DNA from 2 places in the Pantoea eucrina genome. Region 2 is predicted to be linked to the other one. Evidence: predicted binding sites of a transcription regulator. Region 2 holds the regulator's gene; the other holds the start of a gene.
What was found. The regulator LexA, encoded in region 2, represses DNA repair genes until DNA is damaged. The targets are predictions, from matches to a motif close to TNCTGTATGTACATACAGNA.
Positions count from the first base shown of each region.

Region 1: the regulator LexA is predicted to act here: its motif matches at 1,541-1,560, upstream of dinB (DNA polymerase IV).

Region 1 covers NZ_CP083448.1:716,534-722,555, reverse strand. Annotated here, with positions in the region: gene pepD (beta-Ala-His dipeptidase) at 1-431, shown strand, start outside; gene dinB (DNA polymerase IV) at 473-1,528, opposite strand; gene dpaA (peptidoglycan meso-diaminopimelic acid protein amidase) at 1,773-2,516, shown strand; gene LAC65_RS03260 (class II glutamine amidotransferase) at 2,487-3,254, opposite strand; gene lpcA (D-sedoheptulose 7-phosphate isomerase) at 3,303-3,881, opposite strand; gene fadE (acyl-CoA dehydrogenase FadE) at 4,124-6,022, shown strand, end outside.
Region 2 covers NZ_CP083448.1:251,349-257,370, reverse strand. Annotated here, with positions in the region: gene zur (zinc uptake transcriptional repressor Zur) at 1-18, shown strand, start outside; gene LAC65_RS01145 (CsbD family protein) at 69-281, opposite strand; gene dinF (MATE family efflux transporter DinF) at 427-1,749, opposite strand; gene lexA (transcriptional repressor LexA) at 1,879-2,493, opposite strand; gene LAC65_RS01130 (diacylglycerol kinase) at 2,599-2,967, opposite strand; gene plsB (glycerol-3-phosphate 1-O-acyltransferase PlsB) at 3,095-5,518, shown strand; gene ubiA (4-hydroxybenzoate octaprenyltransferase) at 5,554-6,022, opposite strand, start outside.

The sequences.
Region 1 (6,022 bases), 470 kb from region 2:
CCTCGCTGAACGTGGGTGTGGTCAGCATGGATCAGGCTAACGCTGAAATCATCTGCCTGATCCGTTCGCTGATCGATACCGGCAGAGAGTGGGTGGTAGAGACGCTGACCTCGCTGGGCGCGCTGGCGGGCGCGCAGACTGCGCCAAAAGGCGGTTATCCGGGCTGGCAGCCTGACGCTGACTCACCGGTCATGGCGCTGACGCGCACCACCTACGAAGCGCTGTTTGGCAAAACGCCAAACATTCAGGTGATCCATGCCGGTCTGGAGTGTGGCCTGTTCAAGAAACCGTATCCGCATATGGATATGGTCTCTATTGGACCGACCATTACCGGCCCGCACTCGCCGGATGAGCAGGTGCATATTGAGAGCGTTGGCCTCTACTGGAAGCTGCTCACTGCGCTACTGAACGCGATTCCGGCAAAAGCGTAATCGATGCCGCTCCCCTGTCCGCTTGCCGGGCGGGGGAGATTTCAGAGTCCCAGCAGCAGCTGACGCTCCAGCTGCGGGTCCACCAGCGTAACGTGCAGTCCCACCAGCCTTACTCCGCGATCTGCCCGACGCGCCTCCCAGACCTGACGCGCCACCGCCACCATATCCTCTTTATTCAGCACCGCCCAGACGTGCTCCTGCGTGGTCTGCTGAAAATCGCTGAACTTAAATTTCACCCCCTGCCGGGCGATCTGCTTATCTGGCCGGATAGCCCCCAGACGGCGATCCAGCTCCGCATAGAGGTAGTCGATAATCGGCAGGCACTGCACCCAGTGGTGGATATCTTCCGGCAGCGTACGCTCTACCCCCAGCGACTTACGTTCACGTTCGACGATCACTTCGCGGTCATCGATGCCGTTGCTGCGTTCCCAGAGCGAGCGGCCAAACTTTCCGAACCGCTTCAGCAGCAGCGCCAGATCGGCGCGCTGCACGTCAGCACAGGTACGCAGCCCCATCTCTTCCAGCTTTTTGGTCGCCACTTTGCCCACGCCCGGGATCTTGCTGAGCGGCAGCTCATGCAGAAACGCCGGCACCGTCTGCGGGGTGATCACATACTGGCCGTCAGGCTTATTAAGGTCGGAGGCGATTTTCGCCAGAAATTTGATCGGTGCGATGCCAGCTGACGCGGTCAGTCCGGTTTCGCGCAGAATATCCGCGCGGATCGCCTGCGCCATCAGCGTCGCCGACCCCTGGCAGTGCAGACTGCTGGTGACATCCAGATAGGCTTCATCCAGCGAGAGCGGTTCAATCAGCGGCGTGTAGCGGAGAAAGATGTCGCGGATCTGTCGCGAGGCTTCTTTATAGGCGTCAAAGCGTCCCGGCAGCAGGCGCAGGTGCGGACAGAGACGCAGCGCGGTCGAGGTCGGCATGGCGCTGCGCACGCCATATTTGCGCGCCGGATAGTTAGCGGTACTGATCACTCCGCGCTGAACGCGGTTGCCGCCAATCGCGATAGGGATATCCCGCAACGACGGATCGTCACGCATCTCAACCGCTGCGTAAAAGCAGTCCATATCGACATGAATGATTTTGCGCATACCCCCTCCGGACACTGGCTAAGTATACAGTAGCGAAGGCGTTGAGCAATCGTCATCGGCACCGATGCCGCGCCTGAGCGCTTTTACTCCCCGATGCATCACAACTTTGCGCCATTTTGTTGCCCGCTATCTTGATTAAAAGCCAGACAATGTTAATGTTGCGCAGCGATAGCGGATATTTCCGATAATGCAACTGAGTGACGCTGCGCGTCTGAGTTTTTCTTCACTTCAAGGTACACACAGAATGGGCAGAATCGCACTGCTGTTCGCGATGATTCTTATGCCAGTCCTTAGCTGGGCAATCACACCTGAACCCGCACAGCCGCTGGCTCCGGTAAGCAAAGAGTTAAAAAAACAACTGCTGGGTACACCGGTGTTTATTCAGATTTTCAAAGAAGAGCGTACGCTGGAGCTCTATGGCAAAATCGGTAATGAATATCGCCTGCTGGACAGCTATCGCATCTGTAATTTTTCCGGCGGACTCGGTCCCAAGCGCCGCCAGGGCGACTTCAAAAGTCCGGAAGGTTTCTACAACGTCAAACTCAATCAGCTGAAACCTGACAGCCGCTTTTACCGCGCCATCAATACCGGTTTTCCTAACCAGTACGATCGCAGCAAGGGCTATAACGGCAACTATCTGATGATTCACGGCGACTGCGTTTCCGTGGGCTGCTACGCCATGACCAACGGCTCAATGGATGAGATTTTCAACTACGTTAATGCGGCCCTGCGTAACGGCCAGCAGGAGATGCAGCTGAATATTTATCCGTTCCGCATGACGGAAAGCAATCTTCAGCGTCATCGCTATTCGACCTACATCGATTTCTGGCGCGAACTGCAGCCGGGCTACGCCTATTTTGCTAAATATCACGTACCGCCCAGCGTTAACGTCACCGCAACGGGTCAGTATGCGGTGAACAACACGCCGGTACTTTCTGCACCGGACGCGGCGTCCAAATCATTCCTGGCGCTCACCCAGGCAAAATAGTGCCCACTCGCCTGGCGCTATCCGGTGCCAGGTTTCATTTCCGGTCAGCGGCTGCGTGGCGATAACCGTCACCACATCATGCGGCGTGGTCTGCTGCTGGAAATCGATCTCCACATCCTGATCCAGCAGGCGCGCTTTACCAAACGGCGCGCGCCGCGTGATCCAGTAGAGATTGGTGGAGCAGAACGCCATCAGATAGCGACCATCCGATAGCAGCATATTGAAAACGCCCTTTTCACGCAGCTCGCCGGCGATTTCAGCGATATAGCGGAACACGGCGGGCCAGTTACCTGGCGTGCGCGGATAGCGCGCCTGCAGCTGTGAGAGGATCCAGCAAAACGCCTTTTCACTGTCGGTCTCCCCCACCGGGCGGAAGTGGCCGCTGTCGAGCTGGCGATAGCCTTTAAGCTGTCCGTTGTGCGCGTAAGTCCAGTTGCGGCCCCACAGCTCGCGGGTAAACGGATGCGTATTCTCCAGCGAGACTTCGCCCCGGTTTGCCTGACGGATATGCGCGACCACCGAGTGCGATTTGATCGGATACTCCTGCACCAGGCGGGCAACCGGTGAATTTACGCTCGGCAGCGGATCTTTAAATGTGCGGCACCCTTTACCTTCATAAAAGGCGATACCCCAGCCATCTTTATGCGGTCCGGTACCGCCGCCGCGCTGCACCAGTCCGGTAAAACTGAAACAGATATCCGTAGGGACATTGGCGCTCATCCCAAGCAATTCGCACATAGCTTCCCCCCTTCTCACCCCTCCCGGCATGCAGGAAGGCAGCGTAAATTACTTAACCATCTCTTTTTCAATCAGCAGCATCAGGATATGGATCACTTTAATGTGGATCTCCTGAATGCGATCGGCATAGCCGAAATACGGAACCCGGATCTCAATATCCGCACTGCCCGCCATTTTGCCGCCATCTTTGCCGGTCAGGGTGATCACTTTCATTCCCTGCGCGCGCGCGGCCTCAATCGCTTTGATGATGTTAGCGGAGTTGCCGGAAGTGGAGAGCCCCAGCAGCACATCGCCTTCGCGCCCGACCGCTTCCACGTAGCGCGAAAACACATGGTCATAGCCGAAGTCGTTGCTGACGCAGGAGAGATGGCTGACATCAGAAATCGCAATCGCCGGGTAGCCAGGACGATTTTCGCGATAGCGGCCGGTCAGCTCCTCGGCAAAATGCATCGCGTCACAGTGCGATCCCCCGTTACCGCAGGAGAGCACTTTTCCGCCCGCTTTGAAACTGTCTGCCAGCAGCACCGCAGCGCGCTGAATAGCGTGGATGTTCGCGTCGTCACTCAAAAATCGGGTCAGGGTGTCGGCGGCTTCGTTGAGTTCCGAGCGAATGATGTCCTGATACATAAGAGATATCCTTTAGCGGAGAGGTTAACCCGGCAAGTTTAACGGAATGCCACAGGGGCGCAAAGCGCTGGCAGCAGTGAAAACGCGTCTGCCACAGCGTAGCCAGGCGATAAATGCGCCAGCCGCGATGATTTTGTGAGCCTGGTTGTAATTGTGATGTAAAGGAATTGCTTATTAAGAGCGGCTGCTCTAAACCTGTGACTAACAGGTCAGACCTCTTACTACTTACGGAGCGATTCACTATGCTGCTGGTTTCCATTGTGGCGACGCTACTGCTGGTTAGCGCCCTCTTTTATCATCAGATATCTCTGCGTCTGAGCAGCGCCATCCTGCTGCTCTGGACCGCTGCCATGGCCTTAACCGGCCTCTGGAGCGCCTGGCTGCTGCTGCCGCTGGCGCTGCTCCTGCTGCCGCTTAACCTGACGTCGCTGCGCCAGCGCCTGTTTTCAAAACCAGCCCTGCGGGGCTTTCGTAACGTCATGCCGCCGATGTCACGCACAGAGCAGGAAGCGATCGATGCCGGCACGACCTGGTGGGAAGGCGACCTGTTTCAGGGCAAGCCGGACTGGCAGAAGCTGCACAACTATCCGCGCCCGCACCTCACCGCTGAGGAGCAGGCGTTTCTGGATGGTCCGGTTGAGGAAGCGTGCCGTATGGCAAACGACTTCGCGATTACTCATGAGCTGGCCGATTTGCCGCCGGAGCTGTGGGCCTATCTGAAGCAGCACCGCTTTTTCGCCATGATCATCAAAAAAGAGTATGGCGGACTGGAGTTTTCCGCTTATGCGCAGGCGCGCGTGTTGCAGAAGCTGGCTGGCGTCTCCGGTATTCTGGCAATCACCGTCGGCGTACCGAACTCTCTGGGACCGGGCGAACTGCTGCAGCATTACGGTACTGAGGAGCAGAAAGATCACTATCTGCCCCGTCTGGCACGCGGCGATGAGATCCCCTGCTTTGCCCTGACCAGCCCGGAAGCGGGTTCTGATGCGGGCGCCATTCCTGATACCGGGGTGGTCTGCATGGGCGAGTGGCAGGGTCAGCAGGTGCTGGGCATGCGCCTGACCTGGAACAAACGCTATATTACGCTGGCACCGGTCGCCACCGTGCTGGGCCTGGCGTTTAAACTCTCCGATCCCGATGGTCTGCTGGGCGATAACCCGGAGCCGGGAATTACCTGTGCACTGATCCCGACCCATACGCCGGGCGTGGAGATTGGTAATCGCCACTTCCCGCTCAACGTGCCGTTCCAGAACGGCCCGACGCGCGGCAACAACATTTTCGTGCCGATTGACTATATCATCGGCGGCCCGGCGATGGCCGGTCAGGGCTGGCGCATGCTGGTCGAGTGCCTCTCGGTCGGGCGCGGCATCACCCTGCCCTCTAACTCCACCGGCAGTCTGAAAAGCGTGGCGCTGGCCACCGGCGCTTATGCGCACATCCGCCGTCAGTTCAAAGTGGCGATTGGTAAAATGGAAGGTATTGAAGAGCCGCTGGCGCGTATTGCCGGTAATGCTTACGTTATGGACGCGGCCGCCACGCTGATCACCACCGGCATTATGCAGGGTGAAAAGCCCGCCGTGCTCTCTGCGATTGTGAAGTATCACTGCACCCACCGCGGCCAGCGCGCCATTATTGACGCGATGGATATCGCGGGCGGCAAAGGCATTATGCTCGGAGATAACAACTTCCTCGCCCGCGCCTATCAGGGTGCGCCAATCGCCATTACGGTTGAGGGCGCTAATATCCTGACGCGCAGCATGATTATCTTCGGCCAGGGTGCCATTCGCTGCCATCCCTGGGTGCTTAAAGAGATGGACGCGGCGGCGAAGAACGATCTCTCCCGCTTTGACCACGCGCTGTTCAGCCATATCGGTCACGTCGGCAGCAGCGCGGTACGCAGCCTGTGGCTCGGCCTGACCAACGGCCGCACCAGCGCCGCGCCGACGCGTGACGCCACGCGCCACTACTATCAGCAGCTTAATCGTCTGAGCGCGAACCTGGCGCTGCTCTCCGATATTTCCATGGCGGTGCTCGGCGGCAGCCTGAAGCGGCGCGAGCGCATCTCTGCCCGCCTTGGCGATGTGCTGAGCCAGATGTATCTGGCCTCCGCCACGCTGAAACGCTATGACGAAGAAGGCCGC
Region 2 (6,022 bases):
CGCGGCAAAAAGGGCTGAGCACACGCCTGAAGGCATGCGGGCGGGTTATGCTCTGAAGCGGGGTGGCACTAGCTGTGTGGATCGTTGTGCCGGCTTTCCCATTCGTTTACTTCGCGCTCCGCTTCTGCTCTGGCATAGCCGTAACGCTCCTGAATTTTGCCGATCAGCTGCTCGCGTCTGCCTTCGATCACGCTCAGGTCATCATCGGTCAGCTTGCCCCACTGCTCTTTGCATTTTCCTTTAAACTGTTTCCGGCTGCCACTCGCTTCATCTCTGTTCATTGCATCTCTCCCCGGTTTGCTGAGCCAGACGGTATGCCACCACAGCGCGGGCTGAACCGCCGTATAACCCGCGTGCTGTCACGTTAAGGTTAACCGCTGCAGCACAAACTGCCAGTTTTGTGGGCTACCGCCTGACCGGCTGCTATCACACGCTGAACCAGCTGTCGCGCTGCCAGTGATGACGCCAGATCAGCCCGAGCGTAATGCCTCTCAGCGCGAGAAATACGGTAATAGCCAGCCATAAACCATGATTCCCGAGCCACGGCAGCGTCAGCAGCGTCAGCGCATAGCCCAGCGCCGCCAGCAGCATGCTGTTGCGCATATCCCGGCCGCGCGTGGCTCCGATAAACATCCCATCCAGCAGATAGCACCAGACGCCAGCCAGCGGCAGGATCACCTGCCAGATCAGATAGCGGTCAGCCGCCTCACGCAGCGACTCAATCGAGGTCAGCAGCGCGATAATTGCCGGACCGCAGAGGGCGTAAATCACAGCGAACAGCAGCGCCACAATGCCCGCCTGCCGGCAGGCGGCATACCAGATCAGCCGCAGCCGGCTGCGATCGCCTGCGCCGGTCGCCTCACCGGAGCAGGCTTCCACCGCATACGCAAAACCATCCAGCGCATAGGCAGTAAAAGTCAGGAACATCAGCAATACCGCATTGACGGCGACCACGTCAGCGCCGAGTCGCGCGCCCAGTAGCGTCAGCGAGGCGAAGCAGAGCTGCAGCAGCAGCGAACGCAGCATGATGTCGCGGTTAAGCCGGAACAGGCGCGCGGCGTCGCCGCGCCAGCTGGCTTTAAGCAGCGAAAATGATATGCCGCGCAGCGCCAGCACCCGCGCCACCATCCATAGCCCCACGGCCAGCGTCACATAGTCCGCGACGGCGGTGGCCGCTGCGGCACCCGCCACGCCCCAGTGCCACTGCAGAACAAACAGCAGATCGAGCAGGATATTCACGACGTTGCCGGTAATAAGCAGCACCATCGGCGCGCGCGCATACTGTACGCCGAGCAGCCAGCCGAGGATCACCAGATTTGCCAGCGTGGCAGGCGCGCTGAGCCAGCGGATAGCGATAAAGGTTTGTGCCTGCTGCTGCACCGCCTCGCTGCCGCCCATCAGCGCGGCTGCCAGCTCGCTGACCGGCGTTCGTAGCGCAATGAACAGCACGCCTGCCGTCAGCGCAATCAGCATCGGCTGGATCAGCGCCCGCGCCAGCGCTGGCTTATCGCGGGCGCCGAACGCCTGCGCCGTCAGGCCAGTGGTGCTCATCCGCAAAAAGAGCAGCAGCATAAAGACAAAGCTGGTGGCCGTTGCACCCACGGCTACGCCGCCGAGGTAAACCGGGCTGTCGAGGTGGCCAATGATAGCCGTATCCACAATGCCCAGCAGCGGTACGCTGATGTTAGAGAGGATCATGGGCAGCGCCAGGCGCCAGAGCGTGCGATCAGAAGAGGTAAACAGCGGCATCAGCCAGTCCTGTTATTGCGGGCAACGCGCCTCATGCAGCTGCACGGCGCCACGGTTGGAAGCAGAGGGGTAATATAGCAGACCGCGGCCTGTGCAGGCACAGACCGCAGCGGGGGGACTAACCAGGTATTACAGCCATTCACCGGTACGGACAATACCGACAGCCAGACCTTCAACGGTCAGAGACTGCTGGCGCGTATCCACTTCGATAGGCTGAAAATCGCTGTTTTCCGGCAGCAGATGCACGATAGCACCCTGCTTTTTCCAGCGTTTTACGGTGACCTCGTCGTCAATGCGCGCCACCACGACCTGGCCATTACGCACATCCTGGGTTTTATGCACGGCAAGCAGATCGCCATCCATAATCCCGATATCTTTCATCGACATGCCGCTAACGCGCAGCAGAAAATCCGCGCTCGGCTTGAACAGGTTAGCATCGACCTGATAGTGGGTCTCGATGTGCTCCTGAGCCAGCAGCGGCTCGCCGGCAGCGACACGCCCGATTAACGGCAGTCCACCGCTTGTCTCTTCTTCCATCAGCAAGCGAATGCCGCGCGAGGCGCCAGAGACAATCTCAATGACCCCTTTACGCGCCAGCGCTTTCAGGTGCTCTTCAGCTGCATTGGGTGAGCGGAAGCCCAGCTGTGAAGCGATTTCAGCACGCGTTGGCGGCATGCCGGTTGTATTAATATGGTCGCGAATCAGGTCATAGACCTGCTGCTGCCTGCTGGTTAACGCTTTCATCCCGCCCCCTGGTTGTTTATACAGTCGCTGTGAGTATATACAGGTATTGGCGAAATGAAAACCGCAGCTGCGGCAAAAATCAGCGATATATCGGTACGGGCGGCCTTAATATGCGTGCGGCCAGAGCAGCGTTATCCAGACAAACAGCGCGAGAAGGATCGTCAGCAGTACGGCGGCAGAACCCATATCCTTAGCGCGGCCCGCCAGCGGATGACGCTCCTGGCCGATTCGGTCGACCACCGCCTCAATCGCGCTGTTGAGGATCTCCACCACCACCACCAGTATCACCGAACCAATTAGCAGCACGCGCGTCACTGCGTCCACATCCAGCCAGCAGGCGACAACTACCGCAATCACCGCTGCAACGGCTTCCTGACGAAAGGCCGCTTCATGTTGCCAGGCTGCGCGTATTCCCTGCCAGGAGTAGCCCGCCGCTTTGATGATACGCAGCAGGCCGGTAACGTTATTTGCCATGAATAGGGAACCCTTGAGTAATTTTGGCGTCAATGAGTGCGCAGCGTGCGATGGCACAGCCACAGATCTCCGCTGCACTTTCTGGTATGCTTGCCGCGCTTTGCTAACAAGAGGCTTCAAGTTGTCTATGTCAGGTTGGCGTAAACTCTATTACAAATTATTGAATTTACCACTCTCTATTTTGGTAAAAAGTAAGGTCATACCGACCGATCCGGTTTCGGAGCACGGTATCGATCCCACTCGTCCCGTGATGTATGTTTTGCCTTATGATTCAAAGGCGGATCTGCTTACATTACGCAACCAGTGTCTGCGGCTTGATCTGCCCGATCCGCTCGCGCCGCTGGAGATTGACGGCACGCTGCTGCCGCGCCATGTGTTTATTCATGATGGCCCGCGTGTCTTTCCTTACTATGTGGCGAACCCGGAGTCAGTGAAACTGTTTCACGACTATCTGGATCTGCATCGTAATAACCCGCAGCTGGATGTCCAGATGCTGCCGGTGGCGGTGATGTTTGGCCGTGCGCCGGGTCGTGAAATTCAGGGCGAGCCTACGCCGCATCTGCGCGTACTGAATGGCGTACAGAAGTTTTTCGCCATTCTCTGGCACGGTCGCGACAGCTTTGTCCGCTTCTCTTCCACCGTCTCGCTGCGCCAGATGGCGACCGAACACGGCACGGATAAGTCGATTGCGCAGAAGCTGGCGCGCGTGGCGCGTATTCACTTTGCCCGCCAGCGTCTCGCCGCGGTGGGACCAAGCCTGCCCGCCCGTCAGGATCTGTTCAACAAGCTGCTGCAGTCGAAGGCGATTGAAAAAGCGGTTGAAGATGAAGCGCGCAGCAAAAAGATTTCGCATGAAAAAGCGCAGCAAAACGCCGTTGAGATGATGGAAGAGATCGCGGCAGACTTCTCATATGAGGCGATCCGCGTTACCGACCGCATCATGGGCTGGCTCTGGAGCCGCCTCTATCAGGGCATTAGCGTCAACGGCGGCGAGCGCGTGCGTCAGCTGGCGCAGGATGGTCATGAAATAGTCTATGTGCCCTGCCACCGCAGCCATATGGATTATCTGCTGCTCTCCTACGTGCTTTATCATCAGGGGCTGGTGCCGCCGCACATCGCTGCCGGTATCAATCTTAACTTCTGGCCAGCCGGGCCCATTTTCCGCCGGCTGGGGGCCTTCTTTATTCGCCGTACCTTTAAGGGCAATAAACTCTACTCCACCGTATTCCGCGAATATCTGGGCGAGCTGTTCAGCCGCGGCTACTCGGTTGAGTACTTTGTTGAGGGCGGACGCTCGCGCACCGGTCGCCTGCTCGATCCCAAAACCGGCACGCTTTCAATGACGCTGCAGGCGCTGCTGCGCGGCGGCAGCCGTCCGATTACGTTTGTACCGATCTACATCGGCTATGAGCACGTAATGGAAGTGGGTACTTACGCCAAAGAGCTGCGCGGCGCAGCGAAAGAGAAAGAGGGCTTTGTGCAGATGGTGCGCGGCCTGCGTAAGCTGCGCAATCTCGGTCAGGGCTACGTTAACTTTGGCGAACCGCTGCCGCTGGTTAACTACCTGAACAAGCATATTCCCGAGTGGCGCGAGGCGATCGACCCGATCGATCCGCAGCGCCCCGCGTGGATGACGCCAGCGGTAAACGATATCGCTGCCCGCCTGATGGTGCGCATTAACGAAGCGGGTGCGGCCAACGCCATGAATCTGTGTGTGACCGCGCTGCTTGCGTCCCGTCAGCGCTCGCTGACGCGTGAGCAGCTGACGGAGCAGCTGGAGTGCTACACCCAGCTGCTGCGCAACGTGCCCTATTCACCGGAAGCGACGGTGCCCGATCTGAGCGCCGAAGCGCTGCTGGATCACGCGATGGGCATGAATAAGTTTGAAACCGAGCAGGACAGCATCGGCGATATCATTATTCTGCCGCGCGAGCAGGCCGTGCTGATGACCTACTACCGGAATAACATTCAGCACATGCTGGTGATGCCGTCGCTGATTGCCGCGATTGTGCAGCAGCACCGCGAAATCAGCGAAGCAGAGCTTCTGCGTCAGGTAAGCCTGGTCTACCCGATGCTGAAAAGTGAACTGTTCCTGCGCTGGGAAAGTGCCGAACTGCCGGCGCTGCTTAGCGCGCTGTGCGCGGAGATGGCGCGACAGGGGCTGGTAACGCAGCTGGATGGGCAGATTAAGCTGAGCGCCGCGCGCTATCGCACGCTGCAGCTGCTGGCAGCCGGTATTCGCGAAACGCTGCAGCGCTTTGCGATCACTTTCGCCATTCTCAGTGCCAAACCGACGATCAACCGCGGCACGCTGGAGAAAGAGAGCCGCACGCTGGCGCAGCGTCTGTCAGTGCTGCACGGTATCAATGCGCCGGAGTTCTTTGATAAGGCGGTATTTACCACGCTGGTGCTGACGCTGCGCGATGAGCGCTATATCAGCGACTCAGGTGATGCCGATGCGGAGCGCACGCACGCGATGTGGCAGATGCTGGCGGAGCTGGTCACCAGCGATGTGCGTCTGACAATTGAGAGTGCAGTCGCACACGAGTAAGGCAAGGCAGGGACGCAGGATGCGTCCCTGCCGGTTCAGAACAGCGCCAGAAACGGCTGCGTATTCAGCAGCACGCCAGCAAACAGCACCAGTCCCACATAGTTATTGTTCAGAAAGGCCTGAAAGCAGGCGTCGCGTTCGCGGCGGGCGATCAGGCTCTGCTGATAGACAAACAGCGCGCCGGCAGCCAGCAGTGACCAGTAGAATGCCCCGTTCAGATTCAGCATACTTCCCACCAGCGCCATCAGCCCCAGCGTGGCCAGCTGCAGCAGGCCAATAATCAGCTTGTCAAAACGACCAAACAGAATCGCCGTAGATTTAACGCCTATCTTCAAATCGTCATCGCGATCCACCATGGCGTACTGGGTATCGTAGGCCACCGTCCAGCAGATGTTAGCGAAGAACACCAGCCAGCAGACTAAAGGTAAGGACTCACTTACTGCAGCCCACCCCATCGGGATCGCCCAGCCAAAGGCTGCGCCGAGCACCACCTGCGGCAGATGG